Regions from separate parts of the Rhodovulum sp. BSW8 genome, predicted to be linked through region 3. Evidence: riboswitches for the same ligand, from Rfam matches in the RefSeq annotation. Region 3 holds a riboswitch; each other region holds the start of a gene.
The links. A riboswitch is a leader RNA that binds a small molecule or an ion and turns the genes downstream of it on or off. The one in region 3 is predicted to bind cobalamin.
Positions count from the first base shown of each region.

Region 1: it holds a riboswitch for cobalamin, as region 3 does, so the genes downstream of both, DSD19_RS06935 (BLUF domain-containing protein) here and DSD19_RS16215 (cysteine-rich small domain-containing protein) in region 3, are expected to answer to the same signal.
Region 2: it holds a riboswitch for cobalamin, as region 3 does, so the genes downstream of both, DSD19_RS18230 (TonB-dependent siderophore receptor) here and DSD19_RS16215 (cysteine-rich small domain-containing protein) in region 3, are expected to answer to the same signal.
Region 4: it holds a riboswitch for cobalamin, as region 3 does, so the genes downstream of both, DSD19_RS17610 (DUF1636 domain-containing protein) here and DSD19_RS16215 (cysteine-rich small domain-containing protein) in region 3, are expected to answer to the same signal.

Region 1 is NZ_QNVX01000009.1:33,958-39,760, reverse strand. Features, by position in the region: gene aceB (malate synthase A) at 1-449, shown strand, start outside; gene DSD19_RS06940 (isocitrate lyase) at 597-2,216, shown strand; cobalamin riboswitch at 2,310-2,517, shown strand; gene DSD19_RS06935 (BLUF domain-containing protein) at 2,627-3,730, shown strand; gene metE (5-methyltetrahydropteroyltriglutamate--homocysteine S-methyltransferase) at 3,782-5,803, opposite strand, start outside.
Region 2 is NZ_QNVX01000050.1:83,654-89,456, reverse strand. Features, by position in the region: gene DSD19_RS18250 (dynamin family protein) at 1-35, shown strand, start outside; gene DSD19_RS18245 (dynamin family protein) at 75-1,358, shown strand; gene DSD19_RS18240 (hypothetical protein) at 1,554-1,931, shown strand; gene DSD19_RS18235 (hypothetical protein) at 1,933-2,799, shown strand; cobalamin riboswitch at 2,796-2,998, shown strand; gene DSD19_RS18230 (TonB-dependent siderophore receptor) at 3,138-5,003, shown strand; gene DSD19_RS18225 (ABC transporter substrate-binding protein) at 5,080-5,803, shown strand, end outside.
Region 3 is NZ_QNVX01000044.1:35,196-40,998, reverse strand. Features, by position in the region: gene DSD19_RS16225 (MATE family efflux transporter) at 1-724, shown strand, start outside; gene DSD19_RS16220 (succinylglutamate desuccinylase/aspartoacylase family protein) at 743-1,786, opposite strand; cobalamin riboswitch at 1,906-2,103, shown strand; gene DSD19_RS16215 (cysteine-rich small domain-containing protein) at 2,281-2,625, shown strand; gene DSD19_RS16210 (calcium-binding protein) at 2,886-4,199, shown strand; gene DSD19_RS16205 (amino acid ABC transporter ATP-binding protein) at 4,227-5,027, opposite strand; gene DSD19_RS16200 (amino acid ABC transporter permease) at 5,031-5,693, opposite strand; gene DSD19_RS16195 (amino acid ABC transporter permease) at 5,693-5,803, opposite strand, start outside.
Region 4 is NZ_QNVX01000049.1:123,342-129,144, forward strand. Features, by position in the region: gene cobN (cobaltochelatase subunit CobN) at 1-1,626, opposite strand, end outside; gene cobW (cobalamin biosynthesis protein CobW) at 1,637-2,674, opposite strand; gene DSD19_RS17610 (DUF1636 domain-containing protein) at 2,671-3,054, opposite strand; cobalamin riboswitch at 3,178-3,404, opposite strand; gene tcuA (FAD-dependent tricarballylate dehydrogenase TcuA) at 3,423-5,803, opposite strand, start outside.

The DNA.
Region 1 (5,803 bases), on a different contig from region 3:
GCAAGCCGCGTCAGGAACACCGTATCGCGCCCGAGATGCTGCTGGTTCCGCACAAGGGCCAGATCACCGAAGCGGGCGTGCGCGCCAATGTCTCGGTCGCCATCGAATACCTGGCGCAATGGCTGTCGGGCCGGGGCGCGGTGCCGATCATGAACCTGATGGAAGATGCCGCGACCGCCGAGATCAGCCGCGCCCAGATCTGGCAATGGATCCGGCATGGCGCGCGCGTGGCGTTGACCGCAGGCGGGGACCGCAAGCTGGATGCCGACTGGTTGGGCGCTTTGGTGCAGCAAGAAATTGCCGCGATCCTCGACCGGCTGGGCCCGACCGGGTTTCACCGCGGCCACTATGCCTCGGCGGCGCGGCTTTTCCAGGACGCCGCGACCGCCGACACCCTGCCCGACTTCATCACCACCCCGGCTTATGCCGTTCTGAATGCGCTCGACTGATGGACCCGATCCGTATCCTCTCCCCGTTTGGCGGGCCCTTGCCCGAGGACTGCCCCTCCCCCGCCCCTGCCCCTGCCCCTGTCGCTGCGGCCCCGCTGCAACGCGCTCCCCGAAATCCGAACACCGATCACGTCGAAAGGAAGAATCATGACCAAGAGAAAGACCTATTCGGAGCTCCGTGCAGAGGTCCTGTCCCGCTACCCCTCCGGTCGTTCGTCGAGTGGGGTCTCGGTCGATGACATCGTGCAACTGAAGCTGCAAAACAGCTTCGACACCCATCTCGACATCGCTCGCGAGATGGCGACCGTGATGCGCGCGGACATGGCGGCCTATGACGCCGACCCCTCGAAATCGACCCAGTCTCTGGGTTGCTGGTCGGGCTTCCATGCCCAGCAGATGATCAAGTCGGTCAAGCGGCTGCGCGGGTCGGCCAAGGGCGTCTATGTCTATCTGTCGGGCTGGATGGTCGCGGGGCTGAGGAACCGTTGGGGCCACCTGCCCGACCAGTCGATGCATGAAAAGACCGCCGTCGCGGACCTGATCCAGGAGATCTATACCTCGCTGCGCCAGGCCGACGAGGTGGCGTTGAACGATCTGTTCAAGGATCTCAAGGCCGCGCGTGCCGCGGGCGATGCTGCCGCCGAAACGGCCGCGATCGAAGCCATCGACACTTTCGAATCCCATGTCGTGCCCATCATCGCCGACATCGATGCGGGCTTCGGCAACGAACACGCGACCTATCTGCTGGCCAAGGAACTGATCAAGGCGGGCGCCTGCTGCCTGCAGATCGAGAACCAGGTCTCCGACGCCAAGCAATGCGGCCACCAGGATGGCAAGGTCACGGTCCCGCGCGAGGATTTCATCGAGAAGCTGCGCGCCTGCCGTCTGGCCTTCGAGGAGCTTGGCGTCGACGATGGCGTGATCGTGGCCCGGACCGACAGCCTTGGCGCGGGCCTCACCCAGAAGGTGCCGGTCAGCCAGCAGCCGGGCGATCTGGCCGCCGACTATATCAAGTGGCTGAAGACCGAGCCGATCACCGAGGAGAACCCGATCCGCGAGGGCGAGCTGGCGCTTTTCCGCGATGGCGAATTCGTGCGCCCCGCGCGGCTGCCGAACGGGCTTTTCCCCTTCCAGGAGGGCACCGGCCGGGCGCGGGTGGTCGAGGATTGCATCGCCTCGCTGACCCAGGGCGGCGCCGATCTGTTGTGGATCGAGACCGACACCCCCAACGTGGACGAGATCGCCTCGATGGTGAACGAGATCCGTCAGGCCGTGCCGAATGCCAAGCTGACCTACAACAACTCGCCCTCCTTCAACTGGACCCTGAACCTGCGCAAGCAGGTCCGCGCGCAATGGCTGGCCGAGGGCACGATCTCCGAAGACAGCTATCCAAATGGCAACGAGCTGATGAAGCCCGACTATGACGAGACCGATCTGGGACGCGAGGCCGATGCCCGGCTGAAGGCCTTCCAGACCGACATCTCGACCCGGGCGGGGGTGTTCCACAACCTCATCACCCTGCCGACCTTCCACCTGACCGCGAAGTCCATGGACGAACTTTCCCGCGGCTATTTCGGCGAGGACAAGATGCTGGCCTATGTGGCGACCGTGCAGCGCGAAGAGATCCGGCGCGGCATCTCGGCGGTCAAGCACCAGCACGAGGTGGGGTCCGACCTTGGCGACACGTTCAAGGAAATGGTCGGCGGCGAGCGTGCCCTGAAGGCGGGCGGCTCGGCCAATACCATGAACCAGTTCGCGGCCGAATAGACCCGCGTTGAAACCCGGCGGCCGGGCCCCTGGGGTCCGGCCGAACGTGTTGTCGCAGAGACAGGTTTCCGTCGACACGGGGCAGCCCTTGCAACTACCATGGCGCCAGATGGTGTCCGCGTCTTTCACAGGCGCGGCTGAAAAGGGAATGCGGTAGCGGGGGCGACCCCAAGGCCGCGGCTGCCCCCGCAACTGTATGTGGCGAGCGGCTCCGGACATGCCACTGGGCGAGACGCCTGGGAAGGCCCGGAAGCGCAGAGACCCACGAGCCAGGAGACCTGCCATCTGCTTGGTGTTGACACGGGCGGGGTGCCCCGGAGGACACGGGCAAGGGACCGGGATGCGCCGCGCGCCGCCTGGGTTTCCGCACCCGGCCGCGGCCCCTCCCGCCCCGAGCGGAGAAGACGTGGGTGCGGAAAGACGAGCTTCAACGGACTGACGCCGAAGGCCGGCTGTTCCGAATTGCCTATGCAAGCCGGACCCGGGACGATCTGCGGCTGCCGGACCTTCAGGCCATCGCCGAGCAGGCGGCGGCGCGAAACCGGCAAAGCCGGATCACGGGGGTCCTGCTTTTCGGGCAGGGACAGGTCCTGCAATGGCTCGAAGGTCCGGCAGCGGCGGTCTGTGCCGTGATGGGGGCGATCCAGCGCGACCCGCGCCATCAGGGCGTGAGTGTTCTCAGTGCCGGCTGGATCGACGCGCGGCGTTTTCCCGACTGGTCCATGCAATTCCTGGATGCCGGGGAAAGGGCCGGCAGCGTGGTGCCGCTGGCCGTATCGCCGGACAGGGGGGCGGCCGCACGGGTCTTCGACGGCGCCGCGGTCCGGCACTGGGCCGACCGGGACCCCGAGGGGATCTGCACGGCGCAGGGTCTGGCGGCGCATCTGGCACGGTCGCCCGAAGAGAGCCTTCCGCCCATCCCGGAGCGGTTTCTGGGCTGTCCCCGCGCCCGCGCAGGCCTGGTGGACGAGGTCTGCCGGACTCTGGGGCAGGGCTGGATGGACAGTCGCTATTCCGGGTTCGAAGTCACGCTGGCGACCGTCCGGCTGAACCGGCTCATGCTGCTCGCGGGCCGACCGGCCGACCCACGCGAGGCGCGCGCCTCGGCCGTCGTTCTGGCGCCCGACCGGTGTTCGGAACTGACCGGCGCCCTCATGAAGACCGATCTTCTTCGGTCGGCGGGGTATTCGGTGCGCTTGATCGCCTGGGCGCGCGTGACGAGTCTCAGATCCAGCCTGAGGGGAACCGGCAATTGCCCCATCATCATTTATGGCGGACGGGTCGGGATCGACAGCCGGGACGCGAAACGGGCCGCCGCGATGGCGGACTGGCTGCGCGCGGACTATCCGGGGCGGACGATCCTGATTGGCGGCCGGTCGGCCGGCCCGCTGTCGGAATGGCCGGACCGGCTGGCCTTTCACTCTCAGGGCGGGCATCCGGTCGCGGGAAAGCCCATAGACTGGCCGGCGTTGTCGGCACTGGCCGCGGACCCGGTGGCCGCGCTGGCGCGCTGACCCGAATGCGGGACGGCGCGGCCCGCTTGGGACCGCGCCGCCGGTCTTTGGTCATTCGGCGGCAAGCGCCCCCTGCCGCACCCCTTTCGCGGCGGCGACAAGATTGGCAAGAGAGGCCCTGACCTCGGGCCAGGCGCGGGTCTTCAGACCGCAATCCGGGTTCACCCAAAGGCGCTCGGCCGGGATCGCCTTCGTGGCCTTCGCCAGCAGCGCGGTCATCTCCGCCTCGGACGGGATGCGAGGGCTGTGAATGTCCCAGATCCCCGGACCGATCTCGTTCGGGTAGTCGAAATCGCCGAAGACCTGCAGAAGCTCCATGTCGGACCGCGACGCCTCGATCGAGATCACGTCGGCATCCATCCGGGCGATATGCTCGATGATGTCGTTGAACTCGGAATAGCACATATGGGTGTGGATCTGGGTGTCGTTGCGCACCCCCGAGGCGGTCAGCCGGAAGGCGTCGATGGCCCAGGCCAGGTAACCGGCCCAGTCCGCACGGCGCAGCGGCAGCCCCTCGCGCAGGGCCGGTTCGTCGATCTGGATCGCGGGCAGCCCCGCCGCCTCAAGGTCGCAGACCTCGTCGCGGATCGCCAGGGCAATCTGGCGGCAGGTCCTCTCGCGCGGCTGGTCGTCGCGCACGAAGGACCATTGCAGGATCGTCACCGGCCCCGTCAACATGCCCTTCATCGGCCGTTTCGTCAGCGACTGGGCAAAGGCGGACCAGTCCACCGTCATCGGCGCGGGCCGCGACACGTCGCCATAGATCAACGGCGGCTTCACGCAGCGGCTGCCATAGCTCTGCACCCAGCCATGCCGGGTGAAGGCAAAGCCCGCCAGCAGTTCGCCGAAATACTCGACCATGTCATTTCGCTCGAATTCGCCATGCACCAGCATGTCGAGCCCCAGCCGTTCCTGTTCGGCGATGCAGGCGCGGGTCTCGTCCTTGAGGAACGCCTCGTAGGCCGCATCGTCGAGCTCGCCCTTGCGGTGCGCGGCCCGGGCCTTGCGGACCTCTGCCGTCTGCGGGAAGGACCCGATCGTGGTCGTCGGGAAGGCCGGCAACCGCAGCTTTTCGTCCTGCACCGCGCGGCGTTCGGCATAGGTCCCCCGGCGTTCGAGATCTGCCGGTGTCACCGTATCCAGCCGCGCCGAGACCGCCACGTCATGGATCCGCGCCGAGGCCCGGCGCGCGGCCAACGCCTTGTCCGAAGCCGCCATCTGCCGGGCCACGGCCGAACGCCCCTCGCCCAAAGCGCGGGCCAGGGTCCGGACCTCGCCCAGCTTCTGCACCGCGAAGGCCAGCCAGCTTGCCAGCTCATCGTCGATCTCGTCCTCCTGTCCCAGGTCGACCGGCACATGCAGCAGCGAGCAGGAGGGGGCAACCTCGATCCGGTCCGGCCCCAAAGCCGCCAAAGCAGGCTTCGCCAGCGCCAGCTTGGCCGACAGATCCGCGCGCCACACGTTGCGCCCGTCGATCAGGCCCAGCGACAGGACCTTGCCCGCCGCCAGCGGCAGGACATCGGCCAGCTGCCCGGGCGCGCGGGCCAGGTCCAGATGCACGCCCGCGACCGGCAGGCGCAGCGCAAGCGCCGCATTGTCGCCGAGCGCCCCGAAATAGCTGGCCAGCATGATCTTCGGCCCCGCCTTGGCAAGCGCGTCATAGGCGGTGGCAAAGGCCCCCTGCTGGCGCGCGGTCAGGTCCGTCACCAGCACCGGCTCGTCGATCTGCACCCATTCCGCACCCGCGGCCGCCAGCCCGTCGAGGATCTGTTCATAGACCGGCAGGACCCCGTGCAGCAGGTCGAGCGGGTCGAATTCCGCCCCCTTCGTCTTGGCAAGGCTCAGCCATGTGACGGGGCCGATCAGGACCGGCCGGGTGACGATCCCCAGCTTCTTCGCCTCGATGAACTCGTCGACGGGCTTGGACGAGGACAGCGCGAAGCGCATCCCGTCGGTCAGCTCGGGTACGATGAAGTGGTAGTTCGTGTCGAACCACTTGGTCATTTCCATCGCGGGCGCGTCGTCGCGGCCCCGGGCCATCGCGAAAAGCGTATCCAGCCCCACGGTATCGCC
Region 2 (5,803 bases), on a different contig from region 3:
GCGCGATGACGACGATGCTGAAAGAGGCGGCCTGAGATCCGCCGACGCCCGGGACCTGCGGAAGAGACTGTAAGATGAGCGACCCCTACGACCTTGATATCCGGGCGATGCTGGAACGGGCCCGGGCGATGGACGCGGCACCGGCCCGGCCGCGCCCGGCCGAAGGCGGCGCGAGCCGTCCGGCGCTGCCCCCCGAAGAGGCGGTGCGCGCGCAATTCGGTGGCCGGGACCGGTCCGACGCCCTGGAAGCCACGCCCGACGCCGACGCCAGCTCTGACCGTCCCGCGGCAGATCCGGACAACGCGGTCGAGACAGGTGCGGAGCAGATCCCGCACGGGAGCACGGAACCGCCTCAGACGGACGCCTCTGCCCCCCCGGCCGAGGCCGCACCGCCCGAGGCCGACGCTGAATTTGAACCTGAAGAGGACGTCTTTGCGGCCGACGCCGGTCCAAGCCCCTCCCGCGCCCCGGTCGAGGTTCGCCCGCACCTTCCCGCCATCGCCGCACACCCGGAACTTGCAGATCTGCCCCCCGGGGCACGGCCCTGCCTCGCGCTGATGGGCGAATTCAGCGCGGGCAAAAGCACGCTGATCCATCTGTTGATCGGCCAGTCGCCGCTGCCGGTGAAGGTAACCGCGACCCAGCTGCCGCCGGTACGCCTCTCCTACGGTTCCGCCCCCGCCTGGCGCGAGGATCGCTTCGGCCGCATCGAACCCGTCGAGATGGCCGACCTTCCCCGACTTTCCCCCGCCGAGACCCGGCTGATCCAGATCCATGCCGAAGCCGAGATCCTCAAGCTTTGCGACCTGATCGACATGCCCGGCATCTCGGACCCGAACATGGGCTCGGAGGTCTGGGAAAGCGCCATCAGCCTTGCCGACGGGGTGATCTGGTGCAGCCATGCGACCCAGGCCTGGCGCCAGTCCGAAGCCGCCGTCTGGGACATGTTCGCCGACCGGCTGGGCGAAACAAGCCTGCTGCTGCTGACCCGGTTCGACAAGCTGGTGACCGACCGCGACCGCACCCGGGTGTTGCGCCGGGTGCGGCGCGAAACCGAGGGGCTTTTTGCCGATGTCTGCCCGATCGCCCTGACCGATGCGCTGGACGCGCAGGACGATCCGGCGCGCTGGGCTGCCAGCGGCGCCGGGGAGTTTGGCCGCGCGCTGCTGCAGGTGCTGCGGCGGCTGGGCGCGACGGCAAACGATCACGAGGCGCCGGTTGTGCTGGACCCCGACTGGCGCGTCGGCGGGGCGGGCATGCCCGTGCGTCCGCGGCGGGTGCAGATCGACGAAAGCCGCAGCCGAAGCCCGCGGCCGGTGCGCGCGCAAAGACCGGGCGCCAGCCCGCCTGCGGCCTGACGGCGCACGGCCCGGTCCATCGCCCGGTCCATCACCTGGCGCGGCGCGCGGCCCAGTTCCGTTGCGCCCCGTCGCCCACGCCCCCGGCCCGTGCGCTATTGCCAGTGGCCGCCGCCGGAAATTCGGATAAACTCGGGCACGATGCCGTTGACGGTCACCATTCAGGCGCTCCGACGGGCGATTCCCGATTGCCGGGTGATCGCATTCGTTGACCTGTCGGCGCGGCTGGTGCTGCGGGCCGAGGCCGAGCATTCTCAGCCCCAGGAATTCTACGATGCGCTTTGTCTGCGCGGAGCGCTGCTTCTGGGCGGGCAGGCCGCCGCCGCCTCGACCGAAGTGTTCGGGACCGATCAGGCGCCCCCCGAGGCGGTGCTGCTGCACGAGGGCCGGTTCGAGCTTTTCGTGCGGGCGCCGCGCGACCCGGACGAGGCACTTTGCGCGGTGATCGGAGGCGAGGCCGATATCGCGGCCGCGCTTGCCGCCATGCGCGCCACAATGGCCGAAATCGTCGAGATCGTCGATGCCGCGCCCCCGGCCGCTGCGGCCGGCGGGTCGCAGGACCGGGGCCGCTGAGATGGCCGGGCTCGAGCGTCTCAACGCCGCGCTGGCCAAGCTGAGGGGCGCCGAGGCCGCCGCCGAACGCACGGTGCCCGGGGGCGTGGACGGGATCGTCGAGGTGCTGCTGACCGAGATTTCGGAAACGATCCTGCCGCGCGAAATGACCATCGGCGACGGGGCCGGTCAGGAAATCCGGCTGCTGGCGGCCCGCCGCCGCCTGTTGCGGGTGGGCCGCACGGGGCCGGTCACAGCGGACGCGGCGCCGATCCCGGCCGAGCCGCCAGAGGCCACCGGCGATCCCGCCGAGCCCCTGATCGCCGCCTTTCACGGCCGGGTCCGCCCCTTCGTCGCCAAGGCGGCCGAGCTGTCGGTCGCCGCGAGCCGCCCTCCCTACCGGGTCGATCCGACCGAAGCCGGCTGTTCGGTCGAGGCTCTGCGCGCGGCCGCAGACCGCGGCTGGACCGCGCCTGCGGCCAGCGCCCCCGCACCCGAGCCCCTCCCGGACCAGGCCGGAGAGACCGCCACGCCGCCGCCCGATCCGGTCGGCACCTGTCTCGCCCGGGCGACGGCCGGGCTGCGGCTGCGCGAGGGCCAGATTGTCGCGATGCAGGGCGATGCCGAATTTGCCCACCGGCTGACCGGGTTCACCGGGCTCGGGCTCGGCGCGATGACCAAAGCCGCCGGAGACGGCCCCGGGACCACCTGCGCGATCCTGCGCGCGCCCGCGCCGTCGAACCTTCTGCTGGTGCGTGTCGCCCACGGCCGGGACGCCGCGCTTTTTCTGAGCCCCAGCGAAGAGCTTCCCGCGATCCTCGCCCTCTGCCGCGCGACCGGACCGGCCGCAAGGAGCGCGCCGCTTGACAGGGCCGGGAGCCCGGATTAACCGAAACTTGTCTTGGTTCGCCCGGAAACGGGCGATGAAAAGGGAACGCGGTGCGGCCTTCATGGGGTCAATTCCGCGGCTGCCCCCGCAACTGTAAGCGGCGAGCGCGGCTGATCGTGCCACTGGGGGTCCTCCCCGGGAAGGCCAGCCAAGCGAGGACCCGCAAGCCAGGAGACCTGCCAGGGCGATCACCTAGCCTGACCGCGGGGCGCGGCGCAGGCGGCGGACCATCCGCAGTGGTGACGCATCACCGTCTGCGGAAGGCATGTCTTTCCAAGGACCCCATGACAGGACGGACCGCCCGCCGCGGCGGTTCCCGAGACCGGAACGGAACCGACATGACAAGACCCACCCTTTGCCTCGGGCTCGGCCTCGCCGCGCTGAGCCCCCTGCCCGCCCTGGCGCAGGAGGTGCAGTCCAGCCTGATGCTGGACGAGATCACTGCCAGCGCCAGCCTCACGCCCATCGCCACCAACCGGACCGGTGCGACGGTCGAGACCCTCGAGAGCGGCGAGATTGCAGCGGGCGGACAGAATCTGGGCCAGACGCTTGCCACCCTGCCGGGCGTGTCGATCACCCAGAATGGCGGGCTCGGGCAGACCGCCACGCTTCGGATTCGCGGGCTTGGAAACGGCTATATCGCGACCCGGATCGACGGAATGGACTTTGCCGACCCGTCGGGCACCCCTGCCGCGCTCGACTTCGGCACCCTGACCGCCGGCCTGCCCTCCAGGATCGAAGTGCTGAAGGGCTCGCAATCCGCGCTTTTCGGGGCAAATGCCATCGCGGGCGTTGTCGACATCACCACCTGGAGACCGGAGAAACTGGGCTTTTCGGGGAGGGCGACGGTCGAAACCGGCACCTATGGCAGCTACTCTGCCGGTCTGAGCCTTGGCCAGAAGACCGAACGCGGCGAAGTGTCGGCCACGATCTCGCATGTCGAAACCGACGGCTTCTCGACCCTGTCGGGCAATAACGAAGCGGACGGCTTCGACGAGGATTCGGTCTCGCTCAATGCCGCCTACGATCTGACCGACACCCTTCGGCTGGGCTTCTCGGGATTCTATTCCGACGGAAACTCGGACTATGACAGCGACGCGACCGACACGAACCCGATCACCCGATCGGAGGCGACGCGGAAAGGCCTGCGCGCCTTCGCCCAATTCGCGATCGGGACGGTCGACAACGAACTGTCGCTGGCGCGCACGCAGACCGAGCGCAGCTACCGTTCGAGTTTCGGGACGTCCTCCTATGATGGCACCAGCCGCGCCGCCAGCTATCTCGGGACGGCCTCTCTGGCGGCCGGGACCGACCTCTCCTTCGGCGCCGACTGGAAACAGGACGAGGCCACGCTTGACGGCGAGACCTATTCGGTCATCAACCGCGCGCTCTTTGCAGAGCTTCGCCAGGCCGCGACCGACGACATCGATCTGTCGCTTTCGCTGCGCTACGATAATTATTCCAGCTTTGACGATCAGGTGACCGGCCGCGCCGCGCTGGCCTGGCGGCTCCAGCCCGACCTGATCTTCCGCACCTCTCTGGGCACCGGCTATCGCGTCCCCGCGCTTTACGAACTTTACGGCACCATTACCGGCGACACGGTCGGCAACCCGGACCTCAACCCCGAAACCAGCACCAGCTTCGACATCGGGCTTGAAAAGCGCCTGTCGGGCGACGGGTTCCTGAAGGCCACCGCCTTCTTTGCGGAAATCGATGACAAGATCGACTATGGCGCAGCCGACCCCGCCATCTGCAGCTATGCTTGGGGCTGCTACCGCCAGCTCGACGGAACCACCCGCAGCCAGGGCCTGGAACTGTCCGGCCGCCACGAGATGACCTCCGCCATCGCGCTTTACGGCAGCTACACCTATACCGACGTCCGCTGGAAGGGCGAGCGGCTCGACCGCGTGCCGCTCCACGATCTTCTGCTGGGCGTCAGCAGCGAGGTGACGCCGCGGCTCACGGCCGATGTCTCCTACCAGTATCTGGCCGGACGCCTCGACCCTTACGGCTCTCTGCCCGATGCCGGGCTTGCCGCGGCCCAGATCACCTACGCGCTGGACAACGGCACCGAGGCCTATGCAAGGGTCGAAAACCTCTTCGACGAGGAGTTCTACTCGGCCGTCGCCTATGGCTATGGCGGCGCCTATCACTACAACACCACGGGCCGGGCGCTCTATGTGGGGCTGCGTGCCTCCTTCTAGCGCGATCGGTCTCGCCGCGGCCCTGGCCCTTGCCGGGGCCGCGGTGCTTGCCGACCCGCCCGCGCGGGTCGTATCGATGAACCTCTGCACAGACCAGCTTGCCATGCTGGTCGCGGCGCCGGGTCAGCTGGTCTCGATCAGCGACCTGGCCGCGAACCCGATGAACTCGGCCATGCCCGAGGCCGCCCGCGCCTACCCCGCCAATACCGGCGGCGCCGAGGAGATCTTTCTGATGCGCCCCGATCTGGTGTTGGCCGGCACCTATTCGAACCCGGCGACGGTCGCCATGCTGGAACGGCTCGGCATCCGGGTCGCGCGGATCGGGCTGACGACGCGGCTCGACGAGGTGCCCGAGCGGTTGCGCGAGGCGGGTCGGCTTCTGGGCCGCGAGGCCCGGGCCGAGGCGCTCGCCCAGACCTTCGTCCGGGATCTCGCCCGGCTCACGCGCAGCGGCCCGCCCCGGCCGCTGGCCGCCTTCTTCTATGCCAACGGCTACACCCAGGGCAAAGGCACGCTGTCGGACGATATCCTGACCCATGCGGGCTTTAGCAACCTCGCGGGCTCCGGCCAGGCGGCGCGCGGCCGCAGCGGCGGCTTCGATCTCGCGCTCGAAGAGCTGGTGATGGCCGATCCCGACCTGCTGATCCTCTCGCGCCCCTATCCGAAAACCTCCCGCGCCGAAGAGATCCTCGCCCATCCCGCGCTCCGCGCCCTGCCCGCCGCCGCCGCCCCGGCCCTGTCCGGCCCCGACTGGGTCTGCGGCACCCCCCTCGTGCTGGACGCCCTGGCCGAAATGACCC
Region 3 (5,803 bases):
CCTGGCGCTGGGGCTCTGGTTCTGCCGCGACGCGTTTCGCGGCACCGCCTGGCGGGACTGGGCGCGGGTGTTCGACCGGGTGCGGCTGCGCCATATCGCCGGGGTGAATAGCGACATCCTGATCCGGTCGCTGCTGCTGCAGGGGATCGTGCTGTCCTTCCTCTTCCTCGGGGCGGGCTTCGGCGACGTGTCGCTGGCGGCCAATCAGGTGCTGCTGCAGTTTCTGAACATCACCTCCTATGCGCTGGACGGGTTCGCCTTTGCCGCCGAATCGCTGGTCGGTCAGGCGATGGGCGCGGGATCTGTGCTGGCGCTGCGCCGGAGCGCGGTGCTGACCAGCCTCTGGGGCCTGCTGTCGGTCGTGGTTCTGGCCGCGGTCTTCGCCGGATGGGGCGGGGTCCTGGTGGATCTGATGACCACCGCGCCCGAGGTGCGGGCCGAGGCGCGGGTGTTCCTGCCCTACATGGTGGCCGTCCCGGTCGCGGGCATCGGCGCCTGGATGCTTGACGGCATCTTCATCGGCGCCACCCGGACCGCGGACATGCGCAACATGATGGTGATCTCGGCCGCGATCTATGCCGCCGCCGTGGCCCTGCTGTTGCCGCTTTTCGGCAATCACGGGCTCTGGCTGGCGCTTTTGCTGTCCTATGTCGCGCGCGGCGTCACGCTGGGGCTGCGCTATCCGGCGCTCGAGGCGGTGGTCCGCCGCCGCCAGGCGGCCTGACGGCCCGATGCCCTCGGGCTAGAGGATTTCGTCCTCGTCAAACAGCGGTTCGGCCGCGACCTCGCTGGCCCAGGTGCCGATCCGGTCCTCGGCCCGGTCGGCGGCCGCGATCGCGGCCAGATGAAAGACCGCGTTGCCCTCGTTCACCACCGGCAGGATGGCGCGGCCGACGATGATGCCGGGTTCCGAGGCGCGGATCTCGGCCTCGATCTCGCCGAACGGGTCCGAGACCATCGCCAGCAGATCGCCCGCCTCGACGACGTCCCCTTCGGACCGGTAGGTGCGCAAGAGCCCGCCCTGCGGCGCCCTGAGCCAGCGCGACACCCGGCAGTCGAGCGGCGCGCGCCGCGCCTTCGGCACGCCCTTTGCCGGGATCATGCCCCGGTCGAACATCACCCGCAGCACGCCCGACAGCCCGGCCCTGACCGCCACCTCGTCGAAGCGCAGCCCCTCGCCGCCTTCGTACAGCAGCATCTGCACGCCCATCCGCGCTGCCGTCTCGCGCAGCGAGCCATGCCGTGCCTCGGAGGTCAGCACCACCGGCGCGGCGAAGACCCGCGCCAGCCGGGCCAGCTCGGGATCGTCCGGCACCACGCGGACCTGCGGCAGGTTCGTGCGATGGACCGCGGCCGAATGCAGGTCGATGCCGATTTCGCAGCGCGCGACCACCTCGTCGACCAGAAGATGCGCCAGCCGCGAGGCCATCGAGCCGCCCGACGACCCGGGAAAGCAGCGGTTGAGGTCGCGCCGGTCGGGCAGGTATCGCGACAGGTTGAGAAAGCCGAAGGCGTTGACGATGGGAATGGCGATCAGCGTGCCGCGCAGCGCGCCAAGCGCGGGCAGGCTCAGCAGCCGCCGGACGATCTCGACCCCGATCACCTCGTCGCCATGCACGCCCGCGGTCACGAACATCGCGGGGCCGGGGCGGCGGCCATGCACGACATGGGCCGACATGGTGACGGGGGTGTGGTCCGAAAGCACCGACACGGGCAGGTCCACCGTGCGGCGGGTGCCAGGCAGAACGGTTGCGCAGCCGAGCGTGAAGCCCTCTCGCGGGGTCATCTGGCGTCTGGGGAAAGGGACCTCATCGTCACGGGATAGCGCCGTGCCGGGGGGGCTGGCAAGAGCCACGGCGCGTCGGGCCCCCGGGGGACGCATTGACAGTGGCGGGCGCGGTCCCCATTGATGAGAGGCGTTCTGGTGCTCCCGCAAGGGAGTGAAAAGGGAAGCCGGTGCAAGTCCGGCGCTGCCCCCGCAACTGTCAGCGGCGAGCCCCCGCCCCGAGCCGCCACCGGCCCCGGCATCCGCCCGGCCGGGAAGGCGGGCGGATCGGCCGAGACCCGCAAGCCAGGAGACCTGCCAGCGCGCCGAACCGCCCCCGGGCGGCGGGTCCGGAGGCCGGGCGCATGTGCCATGCGCCCCCTGCCTGTCGGCCCGCAGATGCCCTCGGGGCCAGCGGCCGCGGTTCGCCTGCGATATGGGGCGCGGCCTTCACCTTGTCCCTGACCGGCCCGGGGCGGGCCCGGCCAGGGGTGCCGACCGGAAGGAGTTGCGCCGTGCAACCCAAGGATCTGACCTCGAACGAGGCCTTCAAGGGCTTCACCAATACCCAATGCCCGTTCCTGCCCTGCCATCCGGGCGTCGAGCGCGAGTTCAACTGCCTGTTCTGCTACTGCCCGCTGATCGCCTATGAATGCCCCGGGCCGTATCAGGTCTACACCGATGCCAACGGGCTGACCCGCAAGGACTGTTCGGCCTGCACCTTGCCCCATGACGGCTACCGGCAGTCCTGGGGCTTCATCCAGCGCTGGCTGGAATATCCGCAGCCCTGGTCGGGCAAGCCGCAGACCGACCCGCCGATGCGCCGCCCGCGCCCCCAAGGCGACGGGACCGCCGACTGACGCTGAGGGCGACCGGCCCGGACCGCTTTGACCGCGCCGGTCCCATTCCTGGTCGGGATGGGGGCGAGACATGGCTCAGGCATCGTTCCGGCGCGGCGAGGACCCGCTTCGGGCATGGTTTTCAAGAATTCGCCGCATTCCTTGCTGCATCGCGGCAGCGGCCTTAATCAAACGGCAAGCTTTATTGACGACATCTGCCGCCCGGGTCGTCAGCGGGGGCGGGGGCCTTTTCGCGCAACATCCGGGCCGAAGGGCAGACCGTGGCATATTTCCGATCCGACAAGGACCATCCCTATCTTCTGGCCGAGCTTGCGGCCGAATTCCGCGCCATCGGCCGGTCCTTGCCCACGGCGCCCGTCCAGCTTGCCGAAACCGGGGCATTCAGCGTGGGTTACGACGGGCCCAACAATTTCCACGTGATCCCCAACGCCTATTTCCCGGCGTACTTTGCCTGGATGAACGACGGCGATGACACGATCACCGGTGGCTGGGGCGCTGATGCGCTGTTCGGCAATGGCGACCGCGACCGGATCTGCGGGATGGGAGGCGACGACACCCTGGTCGGCGGGGACGACGATGACGTGCTTTATGGCGGCGACGGTGACGATGCTCTGTTCGGGGGCGGCGGCAACGATCTTCTGGTCGGCGGGGCCGGGTCCAACCTGCTGAGCGGCGGCGACGGCGACGACGTGCTCGATACCCGCTTCGGGTCGCAGCGTGACCCGGGCATCAGCGACTGGGCCGCGTTTCGCGCGGGCAAGCTTGCCGCAGGCGATGTGCTTTTCGGGGGCGCGGGCAACGACACGCTGGAGAGTTCCTATGGCGATGACCGGCTTGACGGCGATGCGGGCAACGATGTGCTGCGCGGCTGGGACGGCGACGATCGGCTGGAGGGGGGCGCGGGCGACGACCGGCTGACCGGCGACAATGGCAAAGACCGGCTGGTCGGCGGCGACGGGCGCGACACGCTCAGCGGCAATCTGGGCGACGACACGCTGGAGGGCGGTGCGGGCGAGGACCGGATCGAGGCGGGAAACGGCGATGATGCGATCGACGGCGGGGCCGATCGCGACGTCATTTACGGCGGCAATGGCAGCGACCAGATCATGGCCGGGTCCGGCAATGACTGGGTCGATCCGGGCGCGGGCGACGATGTGGTGATGCTGGGAGCGGGCGACGATTTCGTGGCCGCCATCGACGACTTCGGGCGCGGCAACGACCAGATCCATGGCGGGGCGGGCAATGACTGGATCCATGGCGGGCGCGGCGACGACCTGCTGAACGGTGGCGCCGGGCGCGACCTGCTGATCGGCGGTCCCGGCGCCGATATCTTCGAGTTTCGCGGGGCCTCCGGGGGCGACACCATTGCCGATTTCGGCCCCGCCGACCGGCTGCATATCCAGCAGGGGATCAACGGGTTGGGCCGTTTCGATGCCGCCGATCTTGGGGCACGGATCACCGCGACGCCGGTCGGCAGCTATCTCGATCTGGGCGAGGAGAACGGACTCTTCTTTCTGGGAGTGACCGGCCACGCCCTTGGCGACATGCTGGAAACCCAGATGGTCTTCCTCTGAGGCGCCGCCGTCCCGGCGCCTCTGCCCCTAGAAATCCAGAGAGTTCCGTTCGCGGTAGCCCTGCAGGAAGCTTGCCAGCCGCTGATCGGTCGGGTGCTGGAAGATCTCGCGCGGGGCGCCTGCTGCGACCAGCTCGCCGCGCTCCATGAACACCACCCGGTCGGCGACATGGGCGGCAAAGCCCATCTCGTGGGTGACGACGACCATGGTCATGCCCTCGGCGGCAAGCTGCTTCATCACCGCCAGAACCTCGCCCACAAGCTCGGGGTCGAGCGCGCTGGTCGGTTCGTCGAACAGCATGATCCGGGGCTGCATGGCGATGGCGCGGGCGATGGCCACGCGCTGCTGCTGGCCGCCCGACAGCCGGCTGGGATGGTTGGCTTCCTTGTCGGCCAGCCCGACCTTGGCCAGTGCCTCGCGCGCGCGCGCGGTCGCCTCGGCGCGCTTCAGCCCGCGCACCCGTTCCAGCCCCTCGGCCACGTTCTGCAGCGCGGTCATGTGCGGCCAGAGGTTGAACTGCTGGAACACCATGCCGATGTCGCACCGCATCTCGCGCAGGCGCCGCCCGGACATCCGCTTGCCTCCGGGGGTCTCGTAGCCGATCAGCCGGTCGTCGATGCGGACCTCGCCGCTGTCATATTCCTCAAGGAAGTTGATGCAGCGCAAAAGCGTCGACTTGCCCGAGCCGGACGGCCCGATCAGGCAGGTCACCTTGCCGGGGGGAATGTCGAGCGTGATGTCCTTCAGGGCCTGGAAGTCGCCATAGAACTTGTTGACCGCGCGCAGATGCGCCGAAGCAGGAGAGGTGGCGGTGGGCTCGAGGGACATCGGTCAGCTTTCTTCGAGAAGATAGTGGGTGAAGCGGCGTTCGAGGCGGCGGCCGAACCGCGAGATGACCTCGACGAAGCCCCAGAAGAACAGCGCGAGGATCAGGATCGGCAGCACGAAGGCGAAGGTCTCGCTCATCATGGTCTGGGTCTGGAACATGATCTCGGGCACGGTGATCATCGACAGGATGACGGTTTCCTTGGTCAGGATGATCGCGAAATTCACCAGCGCGGGCAGGGCCGAGACCATCATCACCGGCAGCATGATGCGCCAGACGATGGTGCGCCCGGGCAGGCCGATGGCACGGGCGGCCTCGATCTGGCCCTTGGGCACGGCATCGAAGCCCGCGCGCAGGATCTCGGTGAAATAGGCGGCGCCGTAAAGCGACAGCCCAAGCACGCCCGCGGGCAGCGCGTCGAGCCTCAGCCCGATCAGCGGCCCGCCATAGTACAGCACGAAAAGCTGGACGAGGAAGGGCGTGCCGCGGATGAATTCGACATAGGCCCGGATCGGCCAGCCGATCCAGAACCGAGGCCCGAAGCGTCGGGCCATTTCGAGGAAGAACCCCAGCACGAGCCCGCCCACGGTGCCCAGCACCCAGGTCAGAAGCGTCAGCCCGAAGCCGGTCAGAAGGTCGGGGCCGTAGCGGTGCAGCATCTCCAGCATCAGACCGTCAGCCTCCGTTCCAGAAGCCGCCCGGCCGCGGCGATCACCAGGTTGATCGCGAGATAAAGGAAGGCGGCGGCGAGGTAGATCTCGAGATAGCGATAGGTCGA
Region 4 (5,803 bases), on a different contig from region 3:
CAGCGTGCCATGCGCGCCCATATGGATCAGCGCATCGCAGCCCATGGCGCGGCGCAGCCACAGATAGAAGGCGACATAGCCATGGCGCGGCACCCGCGACAGGTCGTGATAGTCGCCCTCGCGGGCCTCGGGCGTGCCGCGCTCGGGCTGAAGTGCCACCAGCGCCGCGCCGCGCCGGGTCGCCGCGAACTGAAAGGCACCGTCGCGGCAGGCGGGATCGGCCTCGGGCGCGCCCCAGACATCCGACAGGGCGTCACGCAGGGGGGCGGGCAGGGCGGCCAGCGCGGTCTGGTAATCCGCGAGAGGCCAGCTCAGGGTCTCGCGGCCGAGGGTGTCGGCCAGATCGCCGGTCGGTTCTTCCGCAGGGGCGCCGGGCAGCCCGGCCTGGGCCAGATCCTCCAGCACCGCCTCGGCCGAGGCCAGCGCGTCGAGCCCGACCGCATGCGCCATCTGCCAGGGGCGTCCGGGATAGGTCGACAGCACCAGCGCCGGGCGGCGCCCGGCCAGCGGCGCCCGGGCGAGGCCCACCCAGGCCATCACCCGGTCGGCGATGGCCGCGATCCGCGCCGGATGGGGCCGGTGGGCGATGCGGGCGAATTGCAGGCCGGGGTCGCGCGCGCCCGCCTCCTTGAAGGACGCCACGCCGGCGAAGATCCGGCCATCGACCTCGGGCAGGACCACATGCATGGCAAGATCGGCCGGCGAGAGCCCGCGCTCGGCCTCGGCCCAGGCGGTTTCGGGGGCAGAGGACAGCGCCACCTGGAAGACCGGCGCCCCGGCGGCATCGAGCGGCGATGTGCCATCCTCGCCCTTGCCGGAAAAGGCGGTGGCGTTGACGATGGCGGCGGGGGCGAGGGCTGCGATCTGCCCGGCCAGCCAGCGCGCCGCCTCGGGCGCCTTGAGCGAGGGCACGAACAGCCCGGTGACGGTGCAGCCGCGGGCCCGGAACGCGTCGAAAAGCGCCTCGACGGGGCCGAGATCGGCGGCGGTGACATAGGCCCGGTAGAAGGTCAGGACGATCCGGGGGGCGTCTGTCGGCGACAGGTCGGGCGCGGGCACGGCGCCGCCCTCGGGGCTCCAGGCGCCCATCTCGGGCACGGTCTTGGTGCCGATCACCGGGGCCGCGTAAAGCCCCGCCGCCAGCGCAAGCTGCGCAAGCGCTGCCTGGGCCGCGACCGCGCCGCCCTCGTCGCACAGCTCGGACAGGCGCCTGAGCGTCGAGACCGGCAGGGTCGAGGCGGCGTCGAGCCGGGGATCGGGGCGGCCGTCGGCGGGCAGGACGGCCAGCGCGATGCCGCGCGCGCGGGCCAGCGCCTCGATCTGGGTCAGCCCGTACTCCCAATAGGCGCGCCCGCCGATCAGCCGGATCAGGATGCCCTTCGCGCCCGACAGCGTGCGTTCGGCATAGGTATCGACCGAGAGCGGATGGAGCAGCGCCGCCAGATTGGCAAGCCGCAGCGTCGGCATCCGGCCTTCGGAGCCGCCGCCCCGATGCCAGCCCGCCGCGAAGGCCCCGAGATCGCTGTCGGAAAAGGACAGCACCGCCAGATCGGCCGGATCCTGACCCAGATCCGTCGGAACGGCGGTTTCCTCGAGCCCGTGGCTTTCGCGGAAGACGACATGCATGGGCGCGGCCTCAGGCGCTCAGAGCCGCACGGATCGCGCCCTCGTCGATATCGTCATGCTCGGCGATCACCACAAGCCGGGTGGAACGGGTCTCGTCCGGGGCCCAGGGGCGGTCGAACTGATGCCGCACCCGCGCGCCCACCGCCTGCACCAGCAAACGCATCGGCTTGCCCGCGACCGCGACATGACCCTTCACCCGCAGGATGTTCCGGCTGCGCGCCAAGGCCTCGATCCGGGCGGCCAGCGCCTCGGGGTCGTCCTGTTCGGGCAGGTCGATCACCACGCTTTCGAAGTCGTCATGGTCGTGATCGGCGGCACTGTCGTGATGGCTGGGCCGCGCGTCGAGATCGTCTTCGGCGGCCGCGCCAAGCCCCAGGATCACACGCGGATCGACCGCGCCCTCGGTCACCTCGACCACCGGCAGCTTGCGCGGCGCCTCGGCCTCGATCGCGGCGCGGGCGGCAGCCACGCCTTCGGGGCCGGCCAGATCGGGCTTGGTCAGGAGCACGATATCGGCGCAGGCGATCTGGTCCTCGAAGACCTCCGACAGCGGGGTTTCGTGATCGATGCTGTCATCGGCCGCGCGCTGGGCATCGACGGCGGCGATATTCGGCGCGAAGCGGCCCGCGGCCACGGCCTCGGCATCGGCGACGGCGATCACCCCGTCGACGGTGATGCGCGAGCGGATCGCGGGCCAGTCGAAGGCCTTCAGCAGAGGTTTCGGCAGCGCCAGCCCCGAGGTCTCGATCAGGATATGGTCGGGGCGCGGATCAAGCTGCAAGAGCGCCTCCATGGTCGGGATGAACTCGTCGGCGACGGTGCAGCAGATGCAGCCATTGGCAAGCTCGACCACGTTCTCGGCCGGGCAGTCGGGCAGGGCGCAGCCCTTCAGGATCTCGCCATCGACGCCGACATCGCCGAATTCATTGACGAGGACGGCCAGCCTGCGGCCGCCCGCATTCTGCATCAGGTGGCGGATCAGCGTGGTCTTGCCCGAACCGAGAAACCCGGTGACGACGGTGACGGGAAGTTTGGCGAGATCGGTCATTTCAGGGCCTCCATGGGCGGGATACGGGCGATACAGTTCTTGCGGAAATGCTCGGGGCGCTCGCGCCAGGGCACAAGCCCGTCCGGCGCGTCGCGATAGGCGCGGGCGCCCTCGGCGAGGATGGGCGCGCCGGTCGTCTCGTCGAGATTGCCATAGACATAGGTCCAGCGGCCGGGACCCCGCAGCGCCACGGAGCAGCCCGAGGAACAGGCCGAGAGGCATTCGACGGGCACAAGGCGCACGCCTTCGGGCAGGCCATGGGCGCGGACGGCCTCGTGAAGCAGGCTGCCCGGGCGGGGGGCATCGGGATCGGCGGGCTGGCGGCGCTTGCAGGTGGTGCAGACCAGCAGCTCGACCGGGGCGGGTTCGGGCGCGCTCAAGCCGGACAGGCCCGGCGGCAGAAGGAAACGGAAACACTCATCGTCGGGCCTCACGGGGTCGGGGGACAAGGGCGAAGCGCGGGCAGAGCCGAAGCCGGACCCGACACCGGAACACCCCGTCCGGTTCACGTCGTTCGGGCTGGCAGGTCTCCCGGCTTGCGGATGTCAGAGGCGGGGCCTCTGGCGGCGGCCCTGCCTTCCCGGCCTCATCGGGCCAGTGGCAGCGGGCGGCCTCTCCGGTCACGGTCGCGGGGGCGGCTGCGCTTGAAGGCCCGATGCATCGACTCCGGCCTCTGGCGCATTCCCTTTTCACCCGTCCTGAGGCGGGCACCAGCGCCGCGTGTCATGCCTGCCCCGCGCGGGTCTTGTCAAGCGCGATGGTCGGGGCCGGGGCGGCGGGCGGCCTCTTCGCCCGCATGGCGGATCAGCGCGAGGCTGCGAAACCCGCCATGGCCGAGCTTGCCGAAAGGCAGCGCCAGCACCAGCCCCAGCACCGCGCCCAGATGCAGTGCCAGCATCAGCCCCATGGCGGCGCCGTCGCGCAAGGCCAGAAGCGCAAGGCCCGAGGCGGCGACGATGGCAAGCTGCGCCCGAAGCCCGCGATTGGCGGCCTGCATGCGTGCCGCGGCCGGGCGGCGGTCGGCGGTCCGGTGCCAGCGTTCGAACCCGGCGAGCCCCGCCAGCATGGCGATGCCGCCGAGGCTGCCCAGCAGCACGGGCGCGCTGGCCACCGGATAGGGCGCCAGCGCGCCGCCCAGATGCAGGACGGCTCCGGCAAGGGTTGCGAGCGCGGTCAGCGCGGTGCCTGTGACCAGCAGGTGGTGGCTCCAGCGCCGCGCCCGCCCGACCGGGCCGTGCGCCCCGTCGCAGGCGCGCGCGGCCCCGAGATTGGCGAGCGTCAGCGCATCGCGACACCCTTGCCAGAGGCTTTCAAGCGACGGCCGGGCGGTCGGGCCGCCGGTTGCGCGCCAGAACCGCCAGAGCCGCAGCCCGAGGCCAAGACCGGCCCCGGTGAAGGCCAGGGCCGCGCCGCCCGCCATCGCCGCGTGTGGGATCACCGCGTAGAAGGCGCCCGGCCCGGTTTGGGTGGAAAAAAGAACCCCGGGCGGGAGCAGGGTCAGGGCGGCCAGCGGCAGGCCGATCAGGCATAGCAGGAAGATCAGGTCGGGCAGGCGCGGGGGCAGCCCGGCCGCGTGATCGGCGGCGCGCGCGGCGGCCAGCGCCGCGGGCAGGTTGACGGCCAGCGCATGGGGCGGCGCGTATTGGCAGTCGTAATGGCAGGACCGGCAGTCATGGCAGAGATGGGCCAGATGGCGCAGATCGCCCGCCGCGAGGTTTGGCCTCCGCTGGGCCGCCGGAAAGACCGCGCAAAGCCCGGTGCAGAAGCCGCAGGTATTGCAGATGTTCAGCGCGCGGGCGGCCTCGGCCCAGGGTTCGGGCGCTGGAGGAACGGGCTCGGTCGCCGCCGGGGCCGGAACGGCGGCGGGGCGCGGGCGGTTGGCGGCGGGGCCTGCGCACGCGGCCGCGCCCGCCCCGGCGATGCGGCCGAAGACGCCGCCGACGGTCAGCCCGGTGCCCGAGAGATAGCCCTCGCCCAGCACCGCGCCGGTCATCGCGGCGCCTGCGGCAAAGACCCGGTGCGCGGTGCCGCCGCCCGCGAGCCGGACCCGGGCGGTCGCGTCGACCGCGACCCCGTGGCGGGTGAAGCCGAGCCCGGGCACCAGCGGGATCGCCGCGACGGGCGACCCGGTGAGCGGCACGCCGTCGGAGCGGCTTCGGGGCGGGTCGAGCGGGGCGTCTTCCGTTGCTGCCTGCAGCGTCCGGGTCAGCCCCTCGGCATCGATGCCACAAAGCCGGGCGAGTTCGGCGGGGCTGTCGGCGGCCAGCGGCGGATATAGGAGCGGTGGCAGCCGCCCGGTGCCCTCGGCATCGAGGATCAGCCAGGCGCGCGGATCGGCGCGCTCTGCCAGCGCCCGGCCCCAGACCGAGTAGCGCGCGGATCCGGTCTCGGCGCCCTCGTCGCGGAACCGCCGCCCGGTGGCGTCGACGACAAGGCCGACCTGCATCCCGTCTGCGCGGCTGACGATGCCCGCGTCGTCCCGGGGCGCGCGCGCATCGACGGCGACGAGATGCCCGTCGCCGGGCCGCCCGGCCGTCTCGGCGCCATGGGCCATCAGCCACAGAAGCGGTGCGCCCTGCTGATACGGCGTGCCGCGATTGGCGAAGACGGCCGCGCCGGGGCCGAGGTGGCGGATCAGTTCGGCCCGGTTGGCCCCGTAGCCGCCTGAGGCGAGGATCAGCGCTTCGGCCTCGATGGGGTGGGGGCCATCGGGGGTGTCGGCGGTCAGCGCCAGCGCGCGATCCTTCGCCCAGCCTTGGGGAAGCACGTCGATCCGCCAGCCGCAAAGGATCTCGACCCCCAGCCCTTCGGCGCAACGGACAAGCGTGTTGGTCAGCGCCTGCCCGCCGCCCCGGAAGAAGGCGGTGCGGCGCGAGAAGGGCAGGTTGCCCTCGGCCCAGGGCTCGAAGGCGACGGCCCGGGCGGCCAGCCAGGGACCGAGCCCGGCCGAGCCCTCGGCCAGAACGGCCCCGAGCCCGGTTTCGGGCGGGGAAAGCCGCGCCAGATCGGTGGCGAACTCGGCCGCCGGATAGCTGCCCCGCTGCCAGGGCGTCTCGCGGTCATGAACCAGGCGGATGTTTCGGCAATGGCGGGTATTGCCGCCCAGAAGGGGCGGCGGGGCCGGGTCGA